Regions from separate parts of the Massilia aerilata genome, predicted to be linked through region 4. Evidence: predicted binding sites of a transcription regulator. Region 4 holds the regulator's gene; each other region holds the start of a gene.
What was found. Region 4 encodes sigma-54, which starts transcription at its own class of promoters, with help from an activator protein. Its sites were predicted from a motif close to TGGCANGNAANCTGCTTT; they were not measured.
Positions count from the first base shown of each region.

Region 1: ACFPO9_RS02905 (urease accessory protein UreD) is a predicted target of sigma-54. The motif match lies at 4,897-4,914, and genes of this name have one in related genera.
Region 2: ACFPO9_RS16035 (PEP-CTERM sorting domain-containing protein) is a predicted target of sigma-54. The motif match lies at 2,616-2,633, and genes of this name have one in related genera.
Region 3: ACFPO9_RS20630 (choice-of-anchor E domain-containing protein) is a predicted target of sigma-54. The motif match lies at 5,110-5,127, and genes of this name have one in related genera.

Region 1 is NZ_JBHSMZ010000001.1:647,988-655,468, reverse strand. Features, by position in the region: gene ACFPO9_RS02920 (GGDEF domain-containing protein) at 1-1,325, shown strand, start outside; gene ACFPO9_RS02915 (SulP family inorganic anion transporter) at 1,325-2,995, shown strand; gene ACFPO9_RS02910 (DUF1302 domain-containing protein) at 3,023-4,819, shown strand; gene ACFPO9_RS02905 (urease accessory protein UreD) at 4,924-5,772, shown strand; gene ACFPO9_RS02900 (urease subunit gamma) at 5,782-6,084, shown strand; gene ACFPO9_RS02895 (urease subunit beta) at 6,096-6,422, shown strand; gene ureC (urease subunit alpha) at 6,419-7,481, shown strand, end outside.
Region 2 is NZ_JBHSMZ010000010.1:332,230-339,710, forward strand. Features, by position in the region: gene ACFPO9_RS16030 (bifunctional diguanylate cyclase/phosphodiesterase) at 1-2,504, shown strand, start outside; gene ACFPO9_RS16035 (PEP-CTERM sorting domain-containing protein) at 2,686-3,438, shown strand; gene ACFPO9_RS16040 (type 1 glutamine amidotransferase domain-containing protein) at 3,569-4,249, opposite strand; gene ACFPO9_RS16045 (NADP-dependent oxidoreductase) at 4,275-5,309, opposite strand; gene ACFPO9_RS16050 (TetR/AcrR family transcriptional regulator) at 5,409-6,002, opposite strand; gene ACFPO9_RS16055 (zinc ribbon domain-containing protein YjdM) at 6,065-6,409, opposite strand; gene ACFPO9_RS16060 (TetR/AcrR family transcriptional regulator) at 6,446-7,051, opposite strand; gene ACFPO9_RS16065 (hypothetical protein) at 7,148-7,309, shown strand; gene ACFPO9_RS16070 (LysE family translocator) at 7,335-7,481, shown strand, end outside.
Region 3 is NZ_JBHSMZ010000016.1:266,361-273,841, reverse strand. Features, by position in the region: gene ACFPO9_RS20650 (aldehyde dehydrogenase family protein) at 1-301, shown strand, start outside; gene deoA (thymidine phosphorylase) at 421-1,743, shown strand; gene ACFPO9_RS20640 (cytidine deaminase) at 1,850-2,254, shown strand; gene ACFPO9_RS20635 (L,D-transpeptidase family protein) at 2,306-3,889, shown strand; gene ACFPO9_RS20630 (choice-of-anchor E domain-containing protein) at 3,880-5,046, opposite strand; gene ACFPO9_RS20625 (ABC transporter ATP-binding protein/permease) at 5,374-7,278, shown strand; gene ACFPO9_RS20620 (DUF2076 domain-containing protein) at 7,339-7,481, shown strand, end outside.
Region 4 is NZ_JBHSMZ010000010.1:103,834-111,314, reverse strand. Features, by position in the region: gene ACFPO9_RS15070 (APH(3') family aminoglycoside O-phosphotransferase) at 1-431, opposite strand, end outside; gene ACFPO9_RS15065 (enoyl-CoA hydratase/isomerase family protein) at 478-1,563, opposite strand; gene hpf (ribosome hibernation-promoting factor, HPF/YfiA family) at 1,669-2,037, opposite strand; gene ACFPO9_RS15055 (RNA polymerase factor sigma-54) at 2,096-3,586, opposite strand; gene lptB (LPS export ABC transporter ATP-binding protein) at 3,589-4,371, opposite strand; gene lptA (lipopolysaccharide transport periplasmic protein LptA) at 4,371-4,934, opposite strand; gene lptA (lipopolysaccharide transport periplasmic protein LptA) at 4,935-5,483, opposite strand; gene lptC (LPS export ABC transporter periplasmic protein LptC) at 5,512-6,120, opposite strand; gene ACFPO9_RS15030 (KdsC family phosphatase) at 6,134-6,664, opposite strand; gene ACFPO9_RS15025 (KpsF/GutQ family sugar-phosphate isomerase) at 6,667-7,481, opposite strand, start outside.

The sequences.
Region 1 (7,481 bases), on a different contig from region 4:
TGGCCGCGGCGCCTGCCGGCCTGCTGGTGGTCGACCTCGAACGCTTCGAGCCGAGCATCGACCTGGATGCGCTGGCCGGCCTGCTGGCGCGCCGCGGCGAGGGGCCGGTCCTGCTGCTGTGCCCCTACGCGTACGCGCGCTGGCTGCCCTTGCTGAACCGCGCCAGGCCGGCGGCGTATGCGATCACCCCGATCGAGCCGGCGCGCCTGCGCACCACCGTCCGGCAATGCCTGGATACGCCTGGCGGCGCCGTCCCCGCCGCCGATGCGGCTACCCTGCGCGCGCTGCTCGCCTTGCGCGCCCGCGTGCAGGCCGCGCTCGAGGCGCCGGATGACGCGCCCGGCCTGGACGAACGCCTGTGCCAGGCCCTGCTGGCGTGGCCGGGCGTGCTGCATGCCGCCATGTTCCGCATGCGGCCGGACGGCAACCTCCAGCTCGAGGCCGAACTGGGAAGGGACAGCGCGGCCGGGCTGCGCCTGGGCGTTCTCCTGCAGCGCAGCGAGCGCCTGCTGCAGGCGCCGCTGCGCCACGCCTTCCCGGGCCTGCTGGCCGCCGCCACCGGCGAGCCGGCGCTGCTGGACACCCTTGACCAGGCCGGCGAGCCCGCCCTGGCGCGCGACCTGCGCGCGCATGGCGTCGCGCAGGCGCTGGGCCTGCCGGTTCCGGCCGACGGTCCGGGCGCCCCGCGCGGCGCGCTGTCGCTGCTGCTGGACAGCCCCGCCGCGCTGGCGCCGGAAGCCTGGTCCACGCTGGGCGATTGCGCCGCCATGGCTGCGCTGGGCCTGCGCCTGGCCGACATGAATCTCGAAGCCGAGCAGCTGCTGGCGCGCCTGACTTATGTATCCACCACCGATGCCCTGACCGGCGTCGCCAACCGCCGCCATGGCGAAGAGCTGCTGGAGCGCGAAGTGAAGCGCGCGCGCCGCTACCGCGCGCCGCTGGCGCTGCTGTCCTTCGACATCGATCGTTTTAAAGCGATCAACGACACCTATGGCCATCCGGTCGGCGACGTCGCGCTGCGCACGGTGGCCGACTGCGTGCGCGCGCTGCTGCGTTCGAGCGATGTGCTGGTGCGCTCGGGGGGCGAGGAATTCCACGTGATCGCGCCGCATACCAGCGCGATCGACGGCCTCAAGATGGCCGAAAAGATCCGCCACGGGGTCGAGCAGGCGGCGATTCCCGGTTGCGACCACGTCACGGTCAGCATCGGCGTGGCCCAGCTGGCCGAGCAGGAGAACGCCGATTCGCTGGTCCGGCGGGTCGAGGCCGCGATGGCGCGCGCCAAGCGGGCAGGGCGCAACTGCGTCGAACTGGCGATGCAATGATGCTGGCCTGGGCGAAGAACTACCGCCGCGCGTGGCTGGCGGGCGACCTGGCCGCGGGCGCGGTGGTCGCCATGATGATGATCCCGCAGGGCATGGCCTATGCGCTGGTGGCCGGCCTGCCGCCGGTCGCGGGCATCTATGCCAGCATCCTGCCGCTGCTGCTGTACGCGCTGTTCGGCACCAGCAGCAGCCAGTCGGTGGGACCGATGGCGATCATTTCGCTGATGACGGCGTCCGCACTGGCGCCGCTCGCCGCGCCGGGCAGCGCGCTCTACGTCGCGCTGGCCGGCCAGCTGGCCCTGCTGTCCGGCGTGGTGCTGCTGGCCTGCGGCCTGCTGCGCCTGGGTTTCCTCGCCAATTTCTTCTCGCGCCCGGTCATGAACGGCTTCACGATCGGCTCCTCGATCCTGATCGCCTGGGACCAGCTGGGCACCCTGCTGGGGGCCGCGCCGCCGCACTGGCATGGGCCCAGCGCCGCGCTGGGGCTGGGCGCGCTGGCGCTGCTGGTGCTGGCGCGCCGCCGCGGGGCCGCGCTGCTGCGGCGCTGCGGGCTGCCGGCATCAAGCGCCGACATCGGCGCGCGCCTGGCGCCGATGCTGGTGGTGCTGGGCGCGATCGCGGCGGTGGCCGTGCTGGGCCTGGACCGGATGGGCGTACGCGTCATCGGCCAAGTGCCGGCCGGCCTCCCGCACCTGAACCTGGCCACGTCCGGCGCGCACTGGCTGCTGCTGCTCAAGCCGGCCCTCCTGATCGGCTTCATGTGCTTCCTGCTGTCGATGTCCGGCGCCCAGGCGCTGGCCGCGAAGAAGGGCGAGAAGCTGCTGACGAACGCCGAGCTGGTAGGCCTCGGCGCCGCCAACATCGGCAGTTTCCTGAGCGGCGCCTTTCCCGTCACCGCCAGCCTGTCGCGCTCCGCCGTGAATTTCTCGGCCGGCGCCAACTCCCAGCTGGCGGGCGTCGTCACCGCGCTGCTGCTGGGCGCGGCCCTGGTGCTGCCGACCGGCTGGCTGGCCTTGCTGCCGTTGCCGGTGCTGTCGGCCACCATCATCGTCGCGGTGCTGGGGATGCTGGAGTCGGGCACCCTGCGCACCGCCTGGCGCTACGACCGCGCCGATGCGCTGGCGCTGCTGGCCACCGCCGGCGGGGTGCTGCTGATGGGCGTCGAGGCCGGGGTCGTGGTCGGCCTGCTGCTGTCGATGGGGGCGATGATCTGGCGCGAGAGCCGGCCGCACATCGCGGTGCTGGGCCGCATCGCCGGCACCGAGCATTTCCGCAACGTCGACCGCTACGACACCGAGACCCGCAGCGGGGTGTTGCTGCTGCGCGTCGATGCCGGTCTCTTTTTCGGCAACGTCGAAGCGGTCAGCGCCCGCGCCGAGGAAGAGCTGGCGCTGCACGAAGGCGTGCGCGAGCTGGTGCTGGTGCTGTCGGCGGTGAACGCGATCGACACTTCGGCGCTGTTCGGCCTGCTGGAGCTGAACGCCACGCTCGCGCAGCGCGGCGTGCGCCTGCACCTGGCCGAGGTCAAGGGGCCGGTGATGGACCGCCTCAAGCAGTCGACCCTGCTCGAGCGCCTGAGCGGCCAGGTCTTCCTCAGCACGGCGAATGCGTGGCATGCACTTTCCAGCAAGGGAGATGATTGCCAGGATTCTATCGGTATGGCAATATAATTTGTGTCAATACTTCCGTGAGGAGGCATGTTGAAACGAATCAAGCCAGTCTTGTTCCTGCAATCCTCCCACGCATCTCCCATGCCCGGGCTCAAGTCCGGCGTGCTGGCGCTAGCCACCCTTGCTGCCTGGCCTGCATGCGCCGGCACCGATGGGCTGAGCCTGTCCGGCCGCATCGCCTTCGGCGGCGTCAAGCGCCTGGAGGCCCCCGATCCGCGCCTGCTCACCGCCAGCAACTCGGCCGCCATCGGCCTGGTCGGCGTTGGCATGGGCGCCAACGCCGACGACGCCAACCTGAATTATGCGCGCCACGACTGGGTGTCGCGGGCCTGGCTCGGCAACCTCGACCTGCGCTACGAGGGCGCGGGCATTGCCGGGCTGGCGCGCATCGAGGCCTGGTACGACGACGGCCAGCGCCACGACGCCCGGCCCTGGGGCAATTCGATCAGCCGCTACGCTGTCGGGCAGCCGCTCGGCGATGCGGGTACGGACCCCCTGGGCCGCTTTTCGGGCGTGGCGCTGGGCGAAGCCTGGATCGAGCGCAGCATGGCGCTGGGTTCCAGCAGCCTGCTGCTGCGCGCCGGCCGCCAGCTGACGCCGTGGAGCGAGCGCGGGCCGGCCCTGGAAGCCATGGGGCCGCGCGATTTTCCGGCCCTGCGGCGTGCCGGCAGCCTGCCGCAGGAGACACGGATCGCGGCGCCGATGCTGTTCGCGCGCGCCGGCCTCGCGCCCGGCTGGGCGCTGGAAGCTTTCGTGCAGGGCTTCCGTCCCAGCGTGAGCGATACCTGCGGCACGTTCTGGGCGATCAGCGATTACGCGGCCGAAGGCTGCAACGCCGTGATGGGCGGCCCGCCGCTCGGCCTGAACGACCGTGCGCGCGTGGCCCAGGGGGCGGTCATACAACGCCTGCCGAGCGTGAAGCCCGGCGCGCCGAACCGCGGCCTGGCGCTGTTCTGGCAGCAGGACGCCGACACCGAATTCGGCCTCTACCATGCGCGCTACGGCTGGCGCATGCCGATGCCGAGCATGCGGCGCTCGGCGCGCGTCGGGGCGCCGCTGATTCCGGGCGATCCGGACGGCCTCAATATGCGTTTCCTCACCGAGTTCGTGGACAACGCGGGCTTGACCGCCCTGACTGCACGGCACCGTGCCGGCGCCACGAGCTTCGGCGCCGAGCTGTCCTGGCGCGAAAGGATTCCTTTCATGCTGTCGCCGGCCGACGCGCTGCCGGCTTTCCTCAGCCCGAGCGCGCCGTCGCTGCTGCGCGCCAGTATCAATGCCGTGCCGCCCGGCGCCGTCTTCCACGGCTACGACCTGTATTCGATGGCCCAGTTGCAGCTGAGCGCGCAGCAGCGCTGGAACGTGTTCGGCCTGCCGCTGACCGGTCTCCTGGAACTGGTTGGCAAGCACACGCCCGGCTTGCCGGACCAGGCCGTGCGCCGCTATGGCCGCGCCGACGTGTTCGGCCCCGGTCCGGTAAACGGCGTCTGCATGGTGATGACGGGCGATGCGGCGCGCCAGTGCAGCCTGCGCGGCTACCACACTGCCAATGCCTGGAGTTACCGGCTGCGCATGGACACGCGGCTGCCCGAACTGGCGCCCGAGCTGGAGACGAAGCTGACGGCCGGCTTCGGCCACGAGGTGAAGGGCTGGTCCGGCGATTTCGCGATCAACGAGGGACGGCGCATGGTGTCGGCCGGCTGCCAGTTCGAATACCGCAAGCACTGGTTCGCCGACCTGCACTACGTCGGCATCTGGGGCGGCGACTACAACGCGTCGACGGACCGCGACACGCTGGCGCTGTCCGCCGGGGTGCGTTTTTAAGCCCGCGGGGCGCACTGCACTGGTGCGATTTCCCGTTTGGGTGCGGTCAAGGCGCATCCGGCGGCCCTTTCCCGGCATGGCACGCATCCTGCTAAACAGGATGCATGCGCGATTGCTCTCTTTCGACTCCGGTTTCCGACCCGCCGCCGGCGCCGCCCTGGCGCGCCAGCCTGGATCTGCGCTTCGCCTTCGACGGTGAAACGACCCGGCTCGCAAGTCGCGCCCATGCGGGGCCGCTGCGGGTCCAGAAGGCGCTGTATCCCGAGGGGCCGCGGACCTGCCATGTGATTGTCGTGCATCCTCCCGGCGGTGTGGTCGGCGGCGACCAGCTGGCGCTCGATCTTCGGCTGGGCGCCGGTAGCCGGGTGTGCGCGACGACGCCCGGCGCCGCCAAATGGTATCGCGCGCCGGGCCGCGCATCGCGCCAGGAGGTGCGCCTGCGCGTCGGCGACGGCGCCGCCCTCGAATGGCTGCCGCTGGAAACCATCTTCTACGACGGCGCCGGCGTCGAGCTCGAACATGAGGTCGAGCTGGGCGAGGGCGCCTGCTACATCGGCGCCGAAATCATGTGCTTCGGGCGGCGCGCGATGGGCGAGCGCTTCAGCCACGGCCAGATCGCCCAGCGCACCCGGATCCGCCAGGGCGGCCGCCTGGTCTGGCACGAACAGGGCAGGCTCGGCGCCGCCGGCCTGGCCAGCCCATTGGGGCTGAATGGGCGAAGCGTGTGCGCAACCCTGCTGGCGGTCGGCAAGCCGCTGCCGGGGGCGGCGGCAGCCGCCTTGCGCGGCGGCGTGCCGGGGCTGGCCATGAGCCAGGTGAAATCGGTGTTCGTCGCCCGCTACCTCGGCAATGACGGCGAAGCCGCGCGCGCCGCCATGCTGCGCGTGTGGCAGGCCGTGCGGCCGCACCTGCTGGGCCTTGACGCCAGGGCGCCGCGTATCTGGAATACCTAGGAGCTGCCCATGGACCTGACGCCCCGCGAAAAAGACAAGCTGCTGATATTCACCGCCGCACTGCTGGCCGAGCGCCGCCGCGCCCGCGGCCTGAAGCTGAACTACCCGGAAGCCATGGCGCTCATCAGCGCGGCAATCATGGAGGGCGCGCGCGACGGCCGCAGCGTGGCGGCGCTGATGAGCGAGGGCGCCGCCATCCTGGGCCGCGCCGACGTGATGGAGGGCGTGCCGGAGATGATCCCGGAGATCCAGGTCGAAGCCACTTTCCCGGACGGCAGCAAGCTGGTGACCGTCCACCAGCCCATCGTTTAATTGGAGATGCCATGATCCCCGGCGAATACTTCCTGGAAGAGGGCGAGATCCTCCTGAATGCCGGCCGCCGCACGCAGGTGCTGGCGGTGGCGAATGCCGGCGACCGGCCGATCCAGGTCGGTTCGCATTACCACTTCTACGAGGTCAATGCGGCGCTTCGCTTCGAGCGCGAGGCGGCGCTCGGCATGCGCCTGAACATCGCGGCCGGCACCGCGGTCCGTTTCGAGCCGGGCCAGCAGCGTACGGTGGAGCTGGTCGCGCTGGCGGGCGCGCGCGTGGCGGTCGGCTTCCAGGGCCGCGTGAACGGCCCCTTGCCCGCCCAGGAGGCATCCGCATGACGAGCGTTTCGCGCCAGGCTTATGCCGACATGCTCGGCCCGACGACAGGGGACCGCATCCGCCTGGCCGACACCGGCCTGGTGATCGAGATCGAGCGCGACCACGCGGTGTATGGCGAAGAGGTGAAGTTCGGCGGCGGCAAGGTGATCCGCGACGGCATGGGCCAGTCGCAGCTGCCGCACGCGCAGGTCATGGACACGGTCGTCACGAATGCCGTGATCGTCGACCACTGGGGCATCGTCAAGGGCGACATCGGCATCAAGGACGGCCTGATCGCCGGCGTCGGCAAGGCCGGCAATCCCGACATCCAGCCCGGCGTGACCCTGGCCATCGGCGGCGCCACCGAGATCATCGCCGGGGAAGGCATGATCGTCACCGCCGGCGGGGTCGACACCCACATCCACTTCATCTGCCCGCAGCAGATCGAAGAGGCGCTGGCGTCCGGCATCACCACCATGCTGGGCGGCGGCACCGGCCCGGCGGTCGGCACCACGGCGACCACCTGCACCCCCGGGCCCTGGCACATCCACGCCATGCTGGCGGCTGCCGACGCCTTCCCGATGAACCTCGGCTTCTTCGGCAAGGGCAATGTAAGCCGGCCGCGCCCGCTCGAGGAACAGATCGAGGCCGGCGCGGTCGGCCTGAAGCTGCACGAGGACTGGGGCAGCACCCCGGCCGCGATCGACAACTGCCTGTCGGTGGCGGAGCGCATGGACGTGCAGGTCGCGTTGCACTCGGACACCCTGAACGAAGCCGGCTTCCTCGAGTCCACGCTGGCAGCCTTCAAGGACCGCACCATCCATACCTTCCACACCGAAGGCGCGGGCGGCGGCCATGCGCCGGACATCATCGCCGCGGTCGGCCATGCCAACGTGCTGCCTTCTTCGACCAATCCCACCCGGCCATACACCGTCAATACCCTGGACGAGCACCTCGACATGCTGATGGTCTGCCACCACCTGGACGCCGCCATTGCCGAGGACGTGGCCTTCGCCGAATCGCGCATCCGGCGCGAGACCATTGCCGCCGAGGACATCCTGCACGACCTTGGCGCCATTT
Region 2 (7,481 bases), 230 kb from region 4:
TGCGGCGGCAGAACGAGATCTTTTCCGATTTCTCGGAAGTGATGGGCCGGCTGCGCCGCGCCGAAGGGCTGGAGGCTTTCTTTGGCGAGTGCGTGAAGGTGGTCCAGGAAATCAGCGGCTTCGACCGCGTCATGATCTACCGTTTCCGGGCCGATGGGAGCGGCGAGGTCGTGGCCGAGCGCACCGCGCAGGGCCACCCGCAAAAATACCTGGGACTGCGCTTTCCCGCGTCCGACATTCCCAGCCAGGCGCGCGCGCTTTACCTGGCCAACAAGCTGCGCGTGCTGGCCGACGTGGAAGCCCCCATGGATGCGCTGCAGCCCCCGCTGCTGCCGAACGGCGAGACACTCGACCAGAGCCATTGCATGCTGCGCGGCCTGTCGCCGGTGCACCTGTCCTATCTCCGGAATATGGGCGTGCGCGCCACCCTGACCCTGTCGATCGTCTGCGAAGGCAAGCTCTGGGGCCTGATCGCCTGCCATCACCACAGCCCCCGCACGCCGCCGCACCAGCTGCGCGACGGCATGCGCCACCTGTCGGAACTGCTGGCGGAAATCACCAACATGCGCATCGAGGGCCTGAGCAACCTGGAGGCGGTACGCCATCGCCTGATGCTGGATCGCCTGATGAACGAGTTTCACCAGGCCCTGATCCAGGATGGCGATATCGCGGCCGAGCTGGACCTATGGCTGCCCAAGCTCTTGCCGGCGTTCAATGCCAACACCATGGGCGTGCAGATCGGGACCCTGGCCTGCCTGGGCGGGCCGGGAAAGCGCAAGGGGTCCATCCACCGGATACTGGACGAAGTCGCGTCGCGCCTGGACAGCCGCAACACCAGTCCGGGCGTGCGGATGTGGGACGACTTGCTGACCTCGCCCAGGAAATCCCTGTTGCTGCTGCCGGAAGCGGCGGGCCTGCTGCTGGCGCAGCGGCATGACGGCGACCTGATCTTCTGCTTCATGACCCGGGCCGAAGCGGTGCAGCAGGTGCGCTGGGGCGGCGAGCCGGTCAAGGACATCGTCGCGCTGCCGGATGGCCGCGTCAGGCTGGAACCGCGGCGCTCGTTTGCGGAGTGGAAGGAATCGGTCAAGGGCCATTCGGACCCATGGCAGCAGATCGACGCCGACGCGCTGCAGAACCTGCTGCGCATCCTGAGCGAGGTGAACAAGCTGCGGGCCAACCGGAAGATGCAGGAAACCCTGCACTGGCGCGCCCACCACGACCACCTGACCGGCCTGTACAACCGCCGGGCCATGGAGGACGAGGTCGCGCGGCGCCTCGACGATACGCGCTACAACACCGCGCTGATGCTGCTGGACCTGGATCACTTCAAGAAGATCAACGACACCTACGGCCATGAAACCGGCGACCTGGTGCTGCAGCAGCTGAGCCTGAGGCTGAAGGCGGTGGTGCGGGAATTCGACCTGCTGGCCCGCCTGGGCGGCGATGAATTCATGCTCCTGCTGCAGATTCCGCACCCGAACGCCGCCACGGCCCTGACTTTCGCGGAGCGCCTGCATCAGGCGGTGGCCGCACCCTTCGACATCAAGGGACAGCAGTTCCGCCTGGGGATTTCAGTGGGCGTGGCGATTCCGCCAGGCCATGGCCGCACGGTGAGCGAACTGTTGCGCCACGCCGACCTGGCCCTGTACCAGGCCAAGTCCCGGGGCCGCAGCCGCAGCGTGGTCTTCGAACTGGCGATGGCGGCGAGCCAGCGTGACTACTACCTGCTCGAGCGCGACCTGGACGAAGCGGTGGAGCGCAACCAGCTGTCGCTGGTGTTCCAGCCCAAGGTGGACCTGATCAGCCGGAAAGTGGTCGGCCTCGAGGCGCTGGTGCGCTGGAACCACCCGACCCGGGGCCAGAACAGTCCCGGCGCCTTCATCCCGATTGCCGAGCACAGCGACCAGATCCTGCGCATCGACCGCTGGGTCATGCGCAATGCGATCGCGGAACAGGCCAACTGGCTGAGCCATGGCCTGGCGCCGCTGCCGGTCGCGATCAACCTGTCGATCGCGGATATCCTGTCGCCGAACCTGGTCGCCTACCTGGCCGAACTATTGGAGGAATACCAGGTGCCGGCGCACGCGCTGCAGGTCGAAGTGACCGAATCCTGCTTCATGCGCCAGCTCGACGAGACCCAGAACGTGTTGCGGGCGCTGAACGAGACCGGCATTTCCACCGCGCTCGACGATTTCGGCACCGGCTTTTCCTCGCTGAGCTATTTGCGCCAGCTGCCGCTGCAGTGCCTCAAGATCGACCAGTCCTTCACCCAGAGCATGCTGGAAGACTCGAACGCGGAAAAGCTGACCCAGGCGATCGTCGCCATGGGAAATGCCTTGAAGATGAATATCGTGGCGGAAGGGGTGGAGACGCGCGAGCAGATGAACTGGCTGCTGGCGCACGGCTGCCATATCGGCCAGGGCTATTACTTCAGCCCACCGGTGCCGCCCGAGGATGTACACCAGGTGATCGAGCGGATCGAGTTGCGGCTGGCGGCTTGATGTCCAAACCTTGTCGAAAAAATTGACAGGTTTTTCCGGTTATGCCGGGTGACTGAGCCGTCTTGCATAATATTCGTGCAAATACTTGTTTATTAAGGACCTGCAGGAACCGGGCCTGTAAATTGCATACCCCAGATACCGCAAGAGCAGTCACCTAAACATTCATTCTGGGGAGAACCTGATGTTGACTACCAAGCGCTTTGCTTCCGCCATTGGCGCAGTGGCGATGTCCTTTGCAATGATGAGCGCCGCATACGCGGATGTGCTCGTGGACCGCGGCCTGCCGTCGGATAACCTCAATCTCAATACCGCCAACCGCTCGAACGTCGCCTGGACCGACGCCGGCTACCAGCGGGGCGATTACTGGGTCGAGGGCGATACCTTCACCAACACCACCGGGGCAACCTGGAACATCAATACCATTCGCATCTGGACGGTCGGGCCGACCGGGACGGTATCCCTGATTGGCGGCTTGAGCAGCGGCAGTCCGGGCAGCCTGACGTCGATTTCCAGCACCTACACCGCGACCCCGACCACTTACCCGGGCGGCGCCAGCTACACCACCACCAGTGGCGCCACGCGCTCATTGACCCAGATCGACTTTGCGGTCAACCTGACGCTCGGCGCCGGCCAGACCTATATGTTCTTCCTGGACGGTACCGGCGGCGACTACGTGATTCCCTTCATGAGCGCCTCGAACGCCGCGCTCAGCGGCACCCCGCAACAGGGCGCCGACGACCTGCTGTGGGAAGCGCATATGGTCGGCGGCAGCGCGATCTCGGTGGATTCGTTCACGAGCCTGGGCAACGGCTGGGACAAGGCTTCCGATTTCAATGTGCAGGTGCTGGGCACCGCCGTGCCGGAACCGGGTTCGATGGCCCTGCTGGCGCTTGGCCTGCTGGGCGGAGCGGTGGCGCGGCGCCGTAAGTCCTGAGTTTCCGGCAATGCGTCCGCCGATCGCACGGCGGCAGTAACCGAAACGCCAACCTGCGCGGTTGGCGTTTTTTTTCGGGAAACGAAGTCGCTCCACGGTGCCGTCGAACCCGGCAGTCCGACTACGCTACTCAGGCCAGCAGCTTCAGCAGGGCTTCCGCACCCGCTTCCGACGAGGCCGGGTTCTGGCCGGTCACCAGCTTGCCGTCGGTGACGACATAGGATTGCCAATCCGCGCCTTTCGAATATTCGCCGCCGTTTTGCTTCAGCATGTCCTCGACCAGGAAGGGTACGACCTGGGTCAGGCCAACCGCATCTTCTTCGGTGTTGGTGAAGCCGGTCACCTTCTTGCCCTTGACCAGCGGACTGCCGTCAGCCGCCTTCACCTTGCGCAGCACGCCCGGCGCGTGGCAGACCGCCGCCACCGGCTTGCCGGCCGCCGCCATTGCCTCGATCAGGGCGATCGAATCCCTGTCCTCGGCCAGGTCCCACAGCGGGCCGTGGCCGCCCGGGTAGAACACGGCGTCGAAGTCGTCGGCTTTCACTTCCGACAGCTTGCCGGTCGAGGCCAGCACGCGCTGCGCATCGGCGTCGGCCTTGAAGCGGCGGGTGGCATCGGTTTGCGCGTCCGGCTCGTCGCTTTTCGGGTCGAGCGGCGGCTGGCCGCCGGCCGGCGAGACCACGGTAATGGCGGCGCCTGCATCCTTCAGCGCGTAATAGGGCGCGGCGAACTCTTCCAGCCAGAAGCCGGTTTTCTTGCCGGTGTCACCGAGCTGGTCGTGGGAGGTCAGTACCATCAGAATCTTTTTCATTTTTCGTTTCCTTTCAGTGTGGGGATCAATCTTGGGCAACACGGATGACCAGCTTGCCGAAGTTCTTTCCTTCGAGCAGGCCGTTGAAGGCTTGCGGGGCGTTTTCCAGGCCGTCGACGATGTCTTCGCGGAATTTGATTCTGCCTTGCTGGAGCCACTCGCTCATCTGCTGGAAGAATTCACCGTAGCGATGGCCGTAGTCGTCGAAGATGATGAAGCCCTGCATGCGGATGCGTTTGGTGAGGATGGTGCGCGCCAGCAGGCCCAGGCGGTCCGGGCCGGCGGGCAGGGCGGTGGCGTTGTAGTCGGCGATCATGCCGCACACCGGGATCCGCGCTCTGGTGTTCAGCAGCGGCAGCACGGCGTCGAACACGGCGCCGCCGACGTTCTCGAAATACACGTCGATGCCGTCCGGGCAGGCGTCCGCCAGTTGCTGCGCGAAATCCGGCGCGCGGTGGTCGATGCAGGCATCGAAGCCGAGTTCTTCGACCACGTAGCGGCATTTCTCGGCGCCGCCGGCGATGCCGACCGCACGCGCACCCTTGATCTTCGCGATCTGTCCGACCAGCGAACCGACCGCGCCGCTGGCGGCTGCGACTACCACGGTTTCACCGGCCTTCGGCTGGCCGATGTCGAGCAGGCCCATGTAGGCGGTAAAGCCGGGCATGCCCAGCACACCGAGCGCGCGGGAAGACTGCGCCACGTCGCCGTCCAGCTTGTTCAGGCCGGCGCCATCGGACAGCGCGTAATCCTGCCAGCCGCTGTAGCCCAGTACCAGCTGGCCGACCGGAAAGTCGGGGTTGCGCGAGGTTTCGACACGCGAAACAGTGCCGCCGACCATGGTGCCGCCAATCTCGACCGGCGCGGCATAGGAAGGCGCGTCGCTGATGCGGCCACGCATGTAGGGATCGAGCGAGAGGAACAGCGTGCGCAGCAGGACCTGGCCCTCCTGCGGGGCAGGCACCGGCTGCTCTTCCAGGCGGAAAGTGTTGGCGTCGGGCGAGCCGTGCGGACGCTGTTGTAGTACGAAGCGGCGGTTACGCTTGCGATCCTGGGTCATTTGATATTCCCTTCTTGATGATAATATTGCCATGTATCTATTAGACTGGTCGTCTAGAAACTGCGCAAAAAAATGGCGGCGCAATGCCGCCGTGTCCGTTCAGCGCGGCGCCTCCAGCATGGCGCGGGTGACAAGCATCGCATTCTGCAGCGCGCTCGGCTCGCGCCGCAATTTCGTCAGCAGGGCCGCGCCCAGCCACATTTCATACAGGGCGAGGGCGGTCTGCGGGGCCGCCACGCCGCTCCGGACCGAGCCGTCGGCAAGGCCCTCGGCGATGCAATCCGCGAGGCGTTGCACGATCCGGTTCGTGCCTTGCAACAGGACCTCGCGCATGGCTTCGGACAGGTCGGCGACTTCCCCGCTCAGCTTGACCACCAGGCACTTGCTGCCGGCGCAGGCGTCGTCGGCAAGCACCAGCCAGCTGTCCCAGTAGCGCATCAGGCGTGCCAGTCCCGGGTTGCCGTCGGCGGCGAGCATGGCTTCCAGTCCGGCCAGGTAGGCATCGACGTAATCTTCGAGCATGGCCTTGCCGAACAGTTCCTTCGACTTGAAGTAATGGTAGAACGAGCCCTTCGGCACACCGGCGGCCGACAGGATCTCGTTCAGGCCGACACCCGAATAACCCTTGCCCATGATGATGCTGCGGCCGGTGGCAAGGATATGCTGGCGGACGCTTTGCTGTTCGCTGTTCATGGAGCTCATGATAGCACCAATTAGACCAGTCGTCTTGCGGCCCGGCGCTGCCGGTGTTGCCTTCAGCTCTTGCGGACGAATTCCGATTTCAGGCTCATGGCGCCGAAGCCGTCGATCTTGCAGTCGATATCGTGGTCGCCGTCGACCAGGCGGATATTCTTGACCTTGGTGCCCTGCTTGACCACGCCGCCGCCGCCCTTCAGCTTGAGGTCCTTGATGACGGTGACCGAATCGCCGTCCTGCAGCAGGTTGCCGGCGGCGTCGCGCCACTCGCGCGCCGCTTCTTCCGTGGCTGCCTCCATCTTCACCGGCCATTCGTGCGCGCATTCCGGGCAGACGTAGTTGCCCGAGCCGTCTTCGTAGGTGAGCGTGGAGCCGCAGGCGGGGCAGGGTGGGAAATTCGTCATGTCAGTATCCAGTCTTCAGTAAAGTAATTTTGCGTGTCAGTCCTGCGCCGCATCGCGCGAACCGCGCGGGCCGGGGGCATACAAATCCGCCAGCTGCGCCAGCCGCGACGCCAATTGCGCGTCGTCCTGCTGCGCGAGCCACTGGGCGCACAGCATGAACCACAGATAGGCGTAGCCGTCGGCAAGGAATTCGATATCCGCATCCGGGGGCAGGTCGCCGGTATCGCGCGCGCACGAAAACAGCGCGCGCAAGGACAGGCGCAACGAGGGCCCGTCTCGAGGCGCGCCACTGAAATCGGCGGCCTGCTGCACCTGTTCGAAGAAGATCCGCGCCTGCGCCGCATGGGCCTGCAGCCAGGATTGCGTCCGCTGCGCGAACTCGCCCAGCGCGGCGCGCAAGCGGCCCGGCTCGGCCTGCCGGGGCAGGGTATCGGCCAGGCTGGCCAGGTACAGCCGCGCGCAGGCCGCCGCCAGGGCGGCCTTGCTGCCGAAATGGCTGTACACCGTGGCGCGCACCACGCCGGCGTCGTCGACGATGTCGTCCATGCTGACCGCGTCGACACCGCGCTGCTCGAACAAGCGCGTCGCGGCATCCAGGATTTGTTGCCTGACTTTGCTGCTTTTTCCAATCGGCCTGGCCATTCGTCACCGCGTCATGTGTTGAGAGGCTTGCATTGTATCGGCTAATTAAATATACTCAAGTCTAGTTAATTATTGAATTCTTGCGAAGGAGTCCGGATGATGACGCTGAAAGTGACGAGGACGGTAGCAGGCGCACTGCTGATCGCAGTGCGCCTGCCAGCCTGTGGCAAGGGCAGGGGGCGGGAGCGGCGCCGGCTTGCGGCGGTATGGCGGGAGCTATGCAAGCTCATCAATGGGCTCGACCGCACGAAGCTGTAATTCACTAACGCAGAGTGAAGACATCATGGACTTGGCGCTGGCAATTTCTTTCTGGTGTATGAATTTCGTTTTGAGCATCACCCCCGGCCCCGCGGTCGTGAATGTGATGGGCGCTGCCCTGCGGTCCGGCTTGAAGCCGGCGCAGGCCAGCATCGCCGGGATCCTCCTGGGT
Region 3 (7,481 bases), on a different contig from region 4:
CCTGTACCAGGTGCTGGACACCTCGGACCTGCCGGGCGGCGCGCTGAACATCGTCACCGGTTCCGCCGACGAGCTGGCGCGCACGCTGGCCTCGCACTTCGACGTCGATGCCGTGTGGCGCCACGATGGTTCGGCGGAAGGCTGCGCGGAAGTCGAGCGTCTGTCGGCCGAGTCGCTGAAGCGCACCTGGACCGGCGGCGCCAAAGGCCGCGACTGGTTCGATGCGAAGCAGGCTTGCGGCAAGACGGTGCTGCAGCATGCTACGCAAGTCAAAAACGTCTGGATTCCGTACGGCGTTTAATACTGAGTTACCCCGTCGTTCCCGCGCAGGCGGGAACCCAGGTTCGTTCGCGTTACGCTAGCTGAACTTGGGTTCCCGCCTCCGCGGGAACGACGCTTTCACACATAAGGAAGCATCTCATGTTCCTCCCCCAAGAAATCATCCGCAAAAAGCGCGACGGCGGCATCCTGAGCAAGGAAGAAATCCAGTTCTTCGTGCGCGGCATCCCCAACGGTGAGGTCACCGAAGGCCAGATCGCGGCGCTCGCGATGGCGGTCTACTTCAACGACATGAACATGGACGAACGCGTCGCCTTCACCCTGGCGATGCGCGATTCCGGCCAGGTCATGGAGTGGAAATCGCTGAACCTGCCGGGTCCGGTGGTCGACAAGCACTCGACCGGCGGCGTCGGCGACGTCGTCTCGCTGATGCTGGGCCCGATGATCGCGGCCTGCGGCGGTTATGTGCCGATGATCTCGGGCCGCGGCCTGGGCCACACCGGCGGCACCCTGGACAAGTTCGATTCGATCCCGGGCTACTCGACCGTGCCCGATCCGGAACTCTTCAAGAAGGTGGTGAAGGAAGTCGGCGTCGCCATCATCGGCCAGACCGCCCAGCTGGCGCCGGCCGACAAGCGCTTCTACAGCATCCGCGACACCACGGCCACCGTGGAATCGGTGGCGATGATCACCGGCTCGATCCTGTCGAAGAAGCTGGCGGCGGGCCTGGACGCGCTGGTCATGGACGTCAAGGCGGGCAGCGGCGCCTTCATGCCGAGCTACGAGAAATCGGTGGAGCTGGCCGAGTCCATCGTCAAGGTCGGCAACGGCGCCGGCACGAAAACCTCGGCGATCCTGACCGGCATGAACGAGTCGCTGTGCCCGGCGGCCGGCAACGCGGTCGAAGTGCGCGTCGCGATCGACTACCTGACCGGCAAATCGCGCCCGGCGCGCCTGCACGAAGTGACGATGGCGCTGTGCGCCGAGATGCTGGTGATCTCGGGCCTCGCTGCCAATCACGAAGAAGCCCACGCCAAGCTGCAGCACGCGCTGGATTCGGGCGAAGCCGCGGAACGCTTCGCGCGCATGGTGACGGCCCTGGGCGGCCCGGCCGACCTGATGGACAAGCCGGATGCGCACCTGGCCAAGGCCCCGATCGTGGTGCCGGTGCCGGCGCTGGAATCGGGTTACGCCTGGTCGACCGACTGCCGTGGCCTGGGCCTGGCGGTGGTGGGCCTGGGCGGCGGCCGTATCCGTCCGCAGGACCCGATCGACTTCGCGGTCGGCCTGACCGGCCTGATCGAACTGGGTCACAAGGTGGACGCCGGCCAGCCGATCGCGCTGGTGCATGCGCGCACCCAGGAAGCCGCGGAGCAGGCGGTGCGCCAGGTGCAGGCGGCCTACCGCATCGCGCAAGAACAGCCGGCTGCGCAGCCGATGATCTACAAGACGATTCGTCCGTAAAAACACCGTCGTCCCCGCGAAGGCGGGGACCCAAGTTAGATGCGTTTCGATCGCTCACGCAGAACTTGGGTTCCCGCCTCCGCGGGAACGACGTCATGGAGTCCACATGAACTACCAAAAACTGATCGAAGAAGCCCGCGCCGCCCGCGAACTGGCCTACACCCCGTACTCGAAGTTCAAGGTCGGCGCCGCGCTGGAATGCAAGGACGGCCGTATCTTCCGCGGCTGTAACGTGGAAAACGCGTCCTACGGCCTGTGCAACTGCGCCGAGCGCACCGCCTTCTTCTCGGCCATCGCCAGCGGTTACAAGCCGGGCGATTTCACGGCCCTGGCCGTGATCGGCGACACCGACGGCCCGATCGCCCCCTGCGGCGCCTGCCGCCAGGTGACCCTGGAGCTGGGCGGTAACGAGCTGCCGGTGGTGCTGACCAACCTGAAGGGCGACCTGATGGAGACCACCGCCGCCGGCCAGCTCCCGAACGCCTTCGGTGGCTGGGACCTGAACCAGTAACTGGTATCATGGACGTCGGCAACGACCGGTTGCCGATGTCCGGAAGTACCGATGAAATTCAGCCAGAAAATCGGCGCCGCGCTCGCGTTTTGCGCAGCTGCGGCGCTTGCACCCAGTAGGACCTTCGCACAACCCGTCCCCGCCGTCATCCATGACCTGGCTCTCCAGGCGTCGCGAAGCCCGGCAACGCCCATAGGTCCCTACGACGAACGCGCTTGGCTCGAGCGCTTCTACGCGCCGCGCAAATACACGCTTGCCTGGAATCCCTCGACCGCCGCCGCGGCCCTGTGGGTGCTGCGCCAGGCCGCGCTGCAGGGTCTCGATCCACGCGACTACGGCGCCGACGCGCTGCAGAAGCAGCTCGGCGCAGGCGGCGCCGATGCCGCCAAGTTCGACGTCGCGCTCACATCGGCGATGCTGCACTACCTGGCCGACCTGCGCGTCGGCCGCGTGCGTTCCGAATACCACACCCGCCTTCCCGATCCGCGCCTGAAGCAGTACGATCCGGTCGAGCGCCTGCGTGGCGGCCTCGCGGCTGGCCGCCTGCAGGCCGCGGTGAAGGCGGCCGAGCCGCAGATCCGCCAGTACGGGCAGGTCAAGGCGGCGTTGGCGCAATACCGCGCGCTCTCGAAAAAGCCGTATCCGGCGCTGCCGGCGCCGAGTGGCAAGCTGGCGTCCGGCGGCGCCTACCCGGCCGCGCAGGCGCTGTTCGAGCGCCTGGTGTTGCTGGGCGACCTGCCGCCCGATACGCCGCCGCCGGCGGAGGGCATCTACAGCGAGCAGCTGGAAGAGGGCGTGCGGCGCTTCCAGGCCCGCCATGGGCTGCTTGACGACGGCGTGCTGGGCCGCGGCACCATCGCCGCGCTCAACGTGTCGCCCGCGCGCCGTGTGCGCCAGCTCGAACTGAGCCTCGAACGCCTGCGCTGGCTGCCGGATTTCGGCCGCGGCCCGCTGATCGTCGTCGATTTGCCGATGTACCGCCTGTGGGCCTTCCAGAACGGCAGCGCCGAGCCGCCGCTCGAGATGCGGGTGGTGGTCGGCGCCGCGGTGAAGACCGAGACGCCGCTGTTCGTCGGCCAGATGCGCTACCTGGAATTCAACCCGTACTGGAACGTCCCGCGCAGCATTCTCGACAGGGAGATCCTGCCCAGGCTCGAGCGCAACCCCGCCTATTTGACGCAGCACGACATGGAGACGGTGCCGCCAAACGCCAGCGTGGCCGATCTGAAAGCAGGGAAGGCCCGCGTGCGCCAGCGCCCGGGGCCGAAGAATTCGCTGGGCGCGATCAAGTTTGCGATGCCGAACCCGATGGACATCTACCTGCATTCGACGCCGGCGCGCGAACTGTTCGAACGCAGCCGGCGCGACCTGTCGCATGGCTGCATCCGCGTCGAACATCCGGCCGCGCTGGCCCAGTTCGTGCTGGGCGGGCAGGGCAAGTGGAGCGCCGACGCCATCCAGGAGGCGCTGCAGCCGGGACCGACCCGCCATGTCGCCCTGGTCAATGCGGTGCCGGTCGCGCTGATCTACGCCACCGCCATCGTCGACAATGAGGGCAGGCCGATCTTCGTCGCGGATATCTATGGCCGCGACGCGACGCTCGAGCAGGAATTACGCGCGCGCGTTCAGCGCTGACGGCGCTTGCGGCTCAGGCCGAAGGCAGCCGCGCCCAGGCCCAGCAACATGATCGAGGCCGGCTCCGGCACATCGACGTTTTGATTCGCCGGCGCCAGGACTGCGCCATACAGATTCAGGTTCAGGGTCGATCCCGCATACAGCGAACTCGACGCCGCGTCCGGTGCATAGTCGCCGAAAGTCAGAACGTAGCTGGCATAGTGCATGCCGACCGCGCTTGCCGAGAAATCAGCCTGGAACAGGGTGCTTCCGCCGGCGATCAAATCGTCGAACATGTCCAGGTTGGTCAGGAACTGATTCGCGGTGTCGCCGGTCTGGCTGATTTTGATCAGGCTCAGTGCGACGCGGTTGCCAAGCAGGTTAGCCAGCGAGAAATTCAGGCTGCCGACCTTGTCCCCCAAATTGTACGAACCGAAATCCAGATCCAGCGTATCGCCGGCGATACCGTCGAAGCCAGCGCTTGCATGCTCCAGATAGGTATAGCTCAGCGTCGTCGCGCCGTTCCAGGTGGCGTTCGCTTTGGTCGTCACCGTGGCGCCGCCGATGGCGCCTGAATTGCTGGCGTTGACTTCGAGCGACTCGGTGACGTCGACCATGCCGGCGCCGACATAATCGTTCAGATAGGCGTTATCGACCGCTTTGGAGAGCTCGTCGGGCATGGTGCCGGCAGCCTTGCCCGATGCCGCTGCAACGGTGTTGTTGGTGTTCAGTACGGGGCCGCTGCCGCACTTTGCCGCCGTGTTGGGCGCCGCCACCGTGCGTGTGCAATTCACCGTGGTCTTGCTTGGCGTCGACGCTGCGCTATCGCTTGCGCCTGCGGCGTCGAAGCCGATCGTGCTCTGCACGGCGCCGGTGGTGGTGCCGTTAGGCGTATTCCTGTTGTAGCTGAAATCGACGCTGGTGTTCTGCACGCTGGTCGCTGCGGTCTTCGTGCCGATGTTCACGCCGGTCAGCACACCTTTGCTGGCATCGAACTGGTTGAAGCTCGTCGTCACCGAGGTTTTCTGGCTCGTTTTTCCAGTGCCGCTCAAAGCAGGCGCGGATACGGCCACAGTAAAATCCTGGCTTGCGGTGACGACGCCGGCATGTGCACTGGCCGAGACGGCCAGGAGTGCGATATAGCTTGAAACGACTGCGCTGAGCGGTTTGAGTGACATTTTGGACCTTTCTTATATCTCTTTTATTCTGAGAAGTAGGCATACTGAAGAGCTAGACCTCATGAAGCAACTATTGTGCCTGCAAGCTAAGTAATTGATTTAAATGATATTTACGTATGTTAAATGTGTTACGTAAATATTGTGTAAGGAAAATCGACATTAATTTGTATCAATGTTTCATAATGCTCGCGTGTCATGTTGAAGCGTCAATTTGACATTTGGCAAGCGATCTTCTGAGTATTCCTGCTATGTCCGTTTCCGCACTGAACGGGCTCGTGCCACCTCGTATGCTTGGGACATAAACCATGCAGAGACGGCGGCACCACCATGAGAAATCCATTTTCCGCATCCACTGAAGCCGAGACCGATGAAGGTCCGGCTCCCAGGCGGCGCCGCGCCGCCCCCTTGTCGGTCGATGCATGGAAGCAATTCCTCAGCGTGGCGAAACCGTACTGGTTGGGGGAGCAAAAGAAGAAAGCCTGGGTCCTGCTGCTGCTCCTGATCGTGCTGATGCTGGTCGAGACCAAGCTGGCCGTGATGCTGAACGACCAGTCCGGCGAGATGACCTCGGCGCTGGCGGCGAAGGAGGGTCCGCGCTTCTGGAAGTCGGTGCGGATGTGCCTGTTCGTGCTGGCCTTCGCGGTGCCGGTCTACGCCTTCTATTACTACATGCGCGACCTGTTCGCGAACCAGTGGCGGCGCTGGCTGACCGGCCGCTTCCTCGACGGCTACCTGAAAGGCCGCAAGTACTATGAAATCGGGGCCGACAGCGGCATCGACAACCCCGACCAGCGCATCAGCGAGGACATCAACACGTTCACGGGCAGGTCGATCAACTTCCTGCTGATCTTCCTGGGGTCGATCATGCAGCTGGTGGCCTTCAGCGCGGTGCTGTGGTCGATCTCGCACCTGCTGGTCGGCGTGCTGGCCGTGTATGCGACGGTCGGCACCGCGATCGCCCTGTGGGTCTTCGGCACCCCGCTGATCCACCTGAATTTCTGGCAGTTGCGACGCGAGGCGGACTTCCGTTTCAGCCTGATGCGCGTGCGCGAGAACGCCGAATCGATCGCCTTCTACCGCGGCGAAGCGCAGGAGCGGGTCCACATCGACAGCAAGCTGGACAAGGTCATCAAGAATTTTGCGCGCCTGATCCGGAAGCAGCGCAATCTCAACCTTTTCCAGCGCACCTTCAGCCAGCTGACCCTGGTGCTGCCCGGCGTGATCCTGGCCGACGGCGTGCTGTCGGGCGAGCTGGAAGTGGGGCGGGCGATCCAGGCCGCGGGCGCCTTCACCGCGGTGCTGGGCGCGGTGGGCGTCATCGTCGACAACTTCGAGAGCCTGAGCCGTTTCGTGGCCGGCATCGGCCGCCTGCAGGCCTTGTCCGAGCTGGTGCTGCCCGGCGTGGCCGAGGAGTACCCCGACGAAGGCAAGCATCCGCGCATCGAGCGCCATCCGGCCCGGCACCTGACGCTGGAAGCCCTGACCCTGCATCCGCCGCAATCCGAGCGCGTCCTGATCAAGGAGCTGAACCTGGTACTGAAGCCGGGCGACGCGCTCCTGATCACCGGCGACAGCGGCTGCGGCAAGAGTTCGCTGCTGCGGGCGATCGCGGGCCTGTGGCATACGGGCAGCGGCGCGATCCACCATCCGCCCATCGAAGATTGCTTCTTCCTGCCCCAGCAGCCTTATCTGCAGGCGGGTACGCTGCGCAGCCAGCTGATCTATCCCAGCGCAGACACCGGCCTGAGCGACGATCAGTTGCTGGAGATCCTGGAGCAGGTCCACCTGCCGCGCCTGGCCGAGCGCGTGGGCGGCCTGGATGCCGTGGAGGACTGGGAAAAGCTGCTGTCGGTGGGCGAGCAGCAGCGCCTGGCCTTCGGCCGCGTGCTGGTGCATGCGCCGGGCATCGTCATCCTGGACGAAGCGACCAGCGCGCTGGACAGCGCCAACGAAGCGTCCTTGTACGCCCGCCTGCGCGACAGCGGCACGACCCTGATCAGCATCGCGCACCGGCCCGCCGTCCTGCGCCACCATACCCATGTGCTGCACCTGACGGGGGAGGGCGCCTGGAAAGTGCACGAGGCGGACGCGTTCGCATTCGATGCGCCGGCCGCCGAGGCGCGCGCCGGCGCCGGCAATCCGAACCCGAACCCGAACCCGAACCCGAACCCGAACCCGATTCCGAATCCGCAGCCGGCGCGGCAAGCGCGTAAAGTGGCTGCGGCGACTTGAAATCCTGATCACGCCCTCAACATGAAGGCCTATCCGGAATCATATTAAGGAGGCAAAGTCATGAGCCCGAAAGATTCACAGATGTTGCACGATTTCCTGAGCCAGCTGATCCAGGCGCGCGGACTCCAGAAGGACCCGGAGGCCGATGCGCTGATCCAGCGCGCGGTCGCCCAGCAGCCGGACGCCGCCTACCTGCTGGTGCA
Region 4 (7,481 bases):
CGGGCGTTGGCGCGGTGGTCGAACGGACAGCCGGCGACATCGAGCGCATGCAGCTGGCGCAGCGCCTGCGCGATCAGGCGCACCGCCTCGGAAGCGGGAATGGCGCCGACTTCGCTACCGCATTCGAGGTCGCTGCCCGGCATCTCGTGCAGCAATAGCCAGCCACGGCCGTTCTCTTCGGCAAAATCGATGACCGGCACGCAGGGTATGCCGGCTGCGGCCAGCCAGCGCAGTCGCGCCGCCTCGCCCGCCAGTTCGGACAGGGGCGAGATGCGTTCCGTCTTGAGGAACAAGGACGGACCTAGACGTGGCTCGAGCCGGAACAGCTGCGCCCCGGAAGCGCCGCCGGACTGGAGTTCCCAGCGGCTGCCATGCAGGCGTTCCTGCCAGGATGCAGGCATCTTTTTCTTTACATCGGTCGGGCGTCCCATCGTCCAAGCTCCTCAGGAAGAAAACTGCCAATGCACGCCCGCGTGTTCAGTCCAGGTGCCGCAGCGGATGCGCCCAGTCCGGCCATACCGGCGCGAAGAAACGCGCCACCATCTCCGGGGTGACCTGGGCCAGCGAAGGCGGATTCCACACCGGTGCATTGTCCTTGTCGATCACCAGCGCGCGCACGCCTTCCAGCACTTCGCCATGTTCGAAGTTGCGGCGCACCAGCGAGCGCTCCATGCGCAGGCAATCGGCCACGTCCATCGAAGCGCCGCGCACCAGCATCTCGCGCGTCACGCACATCATCAGCGGCGAACGCTGGCGCATGGCGGCCAGGGCCTTCTGCGCGAAGGGCGCGTCGTCGCCTTCGAGCGAAGACATCACCGCTTCCACCGAAGCCGCGCCGAAGTGCCTGTCGATCGGCGCGCGCTGGGCGGACAGTTCGCTCGCGCCGGCCTGCTGCGCAAACGGCGCCGCAAAGGCGCGGATCGCCTCGGCCAGCTGTGCGCCCGGCGTGGACGCGATCAGCCCGTTCAAGGCCGCCAGTTCGGCAGCCGGCACGAACAGATCCGCCAGGCCGACGTAGAGCGCATCGGCGGCGCCGACGGTCAGCCCCGTCAGGCCCAGATACATGCCGAGCGCGCCCGGCGCATGCGACAGGAAGTGGCTGCCGCCGACGTCCGGGAACAGGCCGATGTTCACTTCGGGCATCGCCATCTTCGTGCGTTCGGTCACGATGCGCAGGCCGCTGTCCGGGCCGCCCTGGGCGATGCCCATGCCGCCGCCCATCACCACGCCATCCATCAGCGAGATGTAGGGCTTCGGATAAAAATGGATCAGGTGGTTCAGCGCGTATTCTTCGGTAAAGAAGTCTTCCAGCAAGGCACTGCCGCCAACAGGCGTCGCATGGCCGGCCTGGTGGAAAAAGCGGATGTCGCCGCCTGCGCACAGGGCTTTCTCGCTGGTGCTGGTGATGACGACCGCGGCGACGTTCGCGTCTTCGCGCCAGGCCAGCAGGGTCTCCGTCAGTGCGCGCACCATCTCCAGCGACAGCGAGTTCAGGGCCTTGGGGCGGTCCAGGGTGATGATGCCGGTGCCGTTGGCAAGCCGGGTCTGCACGTGTTCGCTCATGTTCTTTTATTTATGAAAGGGAAAGCAGTATTGTAGCGCGGCCAAAAAAACGAAAAGGGCGCCAGATGCGCCCTTCGTCTTGCCTATGCTGCGCCAGCGGAACGATCACGCTGCAGCGGCAGCTTCTCCTCCCTCAAGGTCTTCGTTGGCCATGCGTTTTAGTGCTGTGTGACTATGATCCTGCAGCATCTGCTTGTACTTCTGGACCTGGCGGTCGAGACGGTCCATCAGCATGTCGATCGCCGCGTAGAGGTCATGTGCGGCGCTGGCGACGTGAACGATCTTCCCAGCAACACGCAAGTTGATCTCGGCCTTCTGGCGTTTTTCTTTCTCGGTGAGATTGTCTATGCAGAGGATGACGTGGGAGTCGATCACTTGATCGAAATGGCGGGTGATGCGTTCGAGCTTGTTCTGTACGTATTCACGGATTGCTGGGGTTACATCGAGATGATGTCCGCTGATAGTGAGATTCATACACACTCCTTTGAAGATGCGCTGTCAGGTAACCAGTATCTGGGTGCCCTGCAGCTTATTACAAGGATTTGCGGAGGCTGACGGGCGGGATCTTCAGCGCCTCACGGTATTTCGCGACCGTGCGGCGTGCGATAACCATTCCCTGTTCCCCTAGCATCTCCGCGATCTTGCTGTCGGATAAAGGGTTCTTGGGGTCTTCTGCTCCTGTGAGTTGCACGATGAGAGCCCGGATCGCCGTCGAGGATGCTTCACCGCCTGCCTCGGTCGCGACGTGACTTCCGAAAAAGTACTTCAACTCAAACATGCCGTGCGGCGTCAGCATATATTTCTGAGTTGTGACGCGAGAAATTGTGCTCTCGTGTAGACCTAGTGTATCAGCTATCTCACGTAAAACAAGGGGCCGCATGGCAACTGCGCCGTGCGAGAAAAAGTTCCGCTGGCGCTCGACGATAGCTTGCGCCACGCGCAGGATCGTGTCGAAGCGCTGGCGCATGTTCTTGATGAGCCACTTGGCTTCCTGCAACTGTGCATTCAGCTGCGATTCCGATTTCCCCTGTTTCAGCAAGGCGGCGTAGATGCTGTTCACGCGCAGGCGCGGCATCACTTCCGGATTCAGCTGCACGCTCCAGCCGTCCTTCGCGCGGCGCACGATCACGTCCGGCACCACGAAGTCGGAGACGTCGGAGGCGAAGGCCGCACCCGGATGCGGATTGCACTGGCGGATCACGGCCTGGGCTTCGCGCAGGTCTTCGTCGTCGCAGTCGAGGGCCTTCTTCAGCTTGTTGAATTCGCGCTGCGCAAACCAGGTCAGGTAGCGTTCGACGATGACCAGCGCCATGCGCCGCGTCACCATCGCCACGCCGGGCATGCGCCGGATCTGCAGGGCCAGGCATTCGGCGGCGCTGCGCGCGCCCACGCCCGGCGGGTCCATGCTCTGCACCAGCGACAGCGCGGTGCGCAGTTCCTCGAATTCGATCTCGAGTTCGGCCGGCAGGCGCGCGTGGATGTCGTCCAGCGATTCGTCCAGGTAGCCGTTGTCGTCGAGCGAGTCGACCACGATCTCGACCAGCGCGCAGTCGCGCGGCGAGAGGCAGGTCAGGCGCACCTGTTCCATCAGGTGCTCGCGCAGCGAGATGGGGCTGGCTTCCAGCTGCGGGCGGCCGTCCTCTTCCTCGCCGCCGCTGCCGCTGCCGGAATGGCCCGACTCGCCCCACTCCATCTCGTGCTCGGCGCCGCCGGCTTCGCCGCTGTCGCCGCCTTCGGCTTCGCTGCCGCCGCTGCCGCCGTTCTCCTCGCCCTGGCCGGACGCGGGGGGCGCATCGGGCGTGGTGTTGGTCGAGGAACCGTTGTTGATGGCGCCGTCCGCCAGCAGGCGCACGGAGCGGTCGAGCGGATCGTCGAGGCGTTCGAGCAGCGGATTCTCACCCAGGACTTGTTCGATCTCCTGGTGGAGTTCGAGCGTGGACAGCTGCAGCAGGCGGATCGACTGCTGGAGTTGCGGCGTCAGCGCAAGGTGCTGTGAGGTCTTGAGTTGCAGCGTCTGTTTCATGACTACATCCTGAAGTGTTCACCCAGGTAGACACGGCGGACGGATTCATTCGCGATGATGTCGTCGGGCCGGCCCGAGGCCAGCACCGCGCCCTGGTTGATGATGTAGGCACGGTCGCAGATGCCGAGCGTCTCGCGCACGTTGTGGTCGGTGATCAGCACGCCGATGCCGCGCTCTTTCAGGAAACGCACGATACGTTGGATCTCGATCACGGCAATTGGATCCACGCCGGCGAAAGGTTCGTCCAGCAGCACGAAGCGCGGGTCGGTGGCCAGTGCGCGCGCGATCTCCACGCGGCGCCGCTCGCCGCCCGACAGCGACAGCGCCGGGTTCTCGCGCAGCTTCTCGATCTGCAATTCGGCCAGCAGCTCGTCCAGGCGTTCCTGGATGCGCGCCTTGCTCAGCGGCTTGCCGTTCTCGCGCTGCAGTTCCAGCACCGCGCGGATGTTCTCTTCCACCGTCAGCTTGCGGAACACCGAGGCTTCCTGCGGCAGGTAGGACAGGCCCAGCATGGCGCGGCGGTGGATCGGCAGGCTCGTGATGTCGGTGCCGTTGATGACGATGGCGCCGGCATCGGCCGGCACCAGGCCCACGATCATGTAGAACGAGGTGGTCTTGCCGGCGCCGTTCGGGCCCAGCAGTCCCACCACCTCGCCGCAGGCGACCTGCAGCGAAACGTCGCGCACCACCAGGCGCTTGCCGTAGCTTTTCTGCAGCCCCTTGGCGACCAGGGTGCTGCCGCCGCTTGCGACGGCGGTCGGGGTGGCGTCTGCGTGTACTTCCATCATTGCTTTCCTGCTTCCGGTGGCGCCGCCGGCGTAGGGCGGCGCGTGTAAAAAGTGACGCTGACGCGGTCCTTGCCGGGCTTGTCGGCGCCGCTCACGTCATTCATGTTCAACAGGACTTCCTTGCGGGCGTCGTAGGAAATGAACGGGCCGCTCATCTCCCTGGTCACGGTACGGCCGTCGAGCTGCCTGATCGTGGCATGCGAGATCAGCTTGACGATGTCGGTGCGCTCGTCGTATTCCATGCGCTCGCCGTAGCCTTCGTCCCACTCGTCGGCGCCGCCGTCGCGCTTCTGGCGGAACGACGCGGCCTTGCCGTTCGCCCCGAACAGGACCACGGAGCGGTAACCCTCCGGCGTTTCCCTGATCTCGGCGCGCTCCGCCTTCAGCAGCATGCTGCCGCGGGTGCCGATCACGTTGCCGGTCAGGATCACGGTCTGGGTGGCCTGGTCGATCGTCGCCTTGTTGCCTTCGACATTGAAGGGCTTGAGCGCATCCGCCCGCTCGGCCTGCGCGAGCGGCATCAGCAACAGCGCAAGGGCAGCGGCGAGTGCGCGCTTCATTTACTGCTTCCCTGCCGGCGCGGTGCGGCGCGGCGCGATGATGATGGTGCTGCGGCCGCCGCCCGCCTTGCTCTCGCCGCTGGCGTCGTTGAAGACGTTGGCCTGCTCGGTGCGGTTGTCGTAGGAGATGAAGGGACCGTTCACCTCGCTCGTCATGCGCTTGCCTTCCAGCTGCTTGACGACGGCATTGGCGAACAGCTTGACCACTTCGGTGCGCTCGTCGTATTCGATGCGCTGGGCCTGGCCTTCGGTCCACAGGTCGGGGCCGCCGTCGCGCTTCTGGCGGAAGCTGGCGGTCTTGCCCGGCGCGGCGGTCAGCGTCAGCAGCATGTAGCCCTCCGGCGTTTCCTTCAGCACGGCCTTGTCCGACTTGATCAGCAGGGTGCCGCGGGTCAGCACCACGTTACCGGTCAGGATGCGGGTCTGGGTGGCTTCGTCGATGTGGCCGTTGTCGAAGTCGATCTGGGCCTGCTTGAGCGAATCGGCGCGCTCGGCCGAAGCGGTCAAGGCGGCCAGCGACAGCATGGCGACGGCGATTATTTTTTTCATTGAATGCGGTCCTTTCAGGTTGTTCCTGTCAGCGTTGGCCACGCGGCGGGTAGACGATCCGGCCGCGCCCGCCCAGCGTCAGCTGCTGGGTGGCGTTATTCGCCACCATGCCGACCCCGGTCGCGGAGGCATGGCCCAGCGTCATCTGGATCGGCTTGTCGGTTTTCGAGATTTCCTCGTCCGGCAGCACGGTCAGGGCCTCGGTGCGGATACGCAGCGGATCCGAGGTCTTGCTGCCGGGGCGGGAGATGTCGACGTTGCCGCTCAGGTCGATCTGGTTCTGGTCCTGGTTGACGTGGGCCTTGTCGGCCGTCATGGTCATGCTCGGGTGGTCCGTGCTCATGCTCTGCACCACAGGCTTGTCGATGTCCGAGGTGTTGTCGTTCGGGCGGTGGGTCAGGCGCTCGCCCGAGATCACGTAGCGCGGCTGGCCGGTCTCCGACATCCGCACGAAGCTGAAGTTGTCGATGATGTAGTCCGGGTCGTTGCCCACGTTGACGTTCGGCCCCTGCGCCTCGCCGCGCATCACCTGTACCAGCCAGAAGCTGCCAAAGGCGAAGAACAGCGCAGTCATCATCAGCGCCAGCAGGCGCCAGCGGTGCCGGGTGCGCTTGTTGACGTAGGTGGTGGTCGCCATGGCTTGCGAGGGATTATCCAAAGTACGGCGCCAATGCCTGTTCGTAGGTGCCCTGGGCGCGCATCACCATGTCGCAGACTTCGCGCACGGCGCCGCGGCCGCCCGGGTTCTTCGTCACGTAGTGGGCGCGGTACTGCACTTCCGGATGGCCGCTCGGCACCGTGACGGCAAAGCCGACGCGGGTGAACAGCGGCAGGTCGATCACGTCGTCGCCGATGTAGCCGCACGCCTCCGCCGTCACGCCGGTCCTGGCGAGCAACTCTGCAAACGCCAGGCGCTTGTCGTGCTGGCCCTGGAACACGTGGGTGATCCCGAGGTCGGCCGCGCGCTTCACGACGATCGGCGAATTCCTCGCGCTGATGATGGCGGTCTGCACGCCGGTGCGGTTCAGCAGCTGGATGCCGAGGCCGTCCAGCACATAGAAGGTCTTGGTGATCTCGCCGTTGGCGTCATAGGTCAGGCTGCCGTCGGTCAGCACGCCGTCGACGTCGAAGATCATGACCTTCACGCGCGCCGCGCGCTGGGTATGTTCCAGAGGAGTCATGGTCAGATCACCTTGGCGCGGGTCAGGTCGTGGATGTGCAGGGCGCCGACCAGCACGTCGTCGGCGTCGGTCACCAGCATCTGGTTGATGCGGAATTCCTCCATCACGGCAACGGCGTCGACCGCCAGCTGCTCCGGATGGATGCGGCGCGGGTTCGCGTGCATGACGTCCCGGATCGTCAGCTTGCTGAAATCCTGGGTTTTCTCGAACAGGCGGCGCAGGTCGCCGTCGGTGAACACGCCGACCGGGCGGCCGGCAGCGTCGACGATGGCGGTCATGCCCATGCCCTTCTGCGAGATTTCCAGCAGGGCGTCGGTCAGCGGCGCATCCGGCTGGACCTTGGGGATGGCGTCGCCGCTGCGCATCACGTCGCGCACGTGGGTCAGCAGCTTGCGGCCCAGGGCGCCGCCCGGGTGCGAAAGCGCAAAATCTTCGGACTTGAAGCCGCGCAGTTCCAGCAGCGCGACGGCCAGCGCATCGCCCAATGCCAGGGTGACGGTGGTGGAGGCCGTGGGCGCCAGGTTCAGCGGGCAGGCTTCCTTATCGACCGAGACGTCGAGGTGGACGTCGGACACCTGCGCCAGGCGCGAGCCCGGCTTGCCGGTCATGGCGATCACGGGCACGCCCATGCGCTTGACGGCCGGGATCACGACCGCCAGCTCGGCGCTTTCGCCGGAATACGAGATCGCGATCAGGACGTCCTGTGGCGTGACCATGCCGAGGTCCCCGTGCGCGGCTTCGGCCGGGTGCAGGAACAGGGCCGGGGTGCCGGTGGACGCCAAAGTGGCGGCGATCTTGCGGCCGATGTGACCCGATT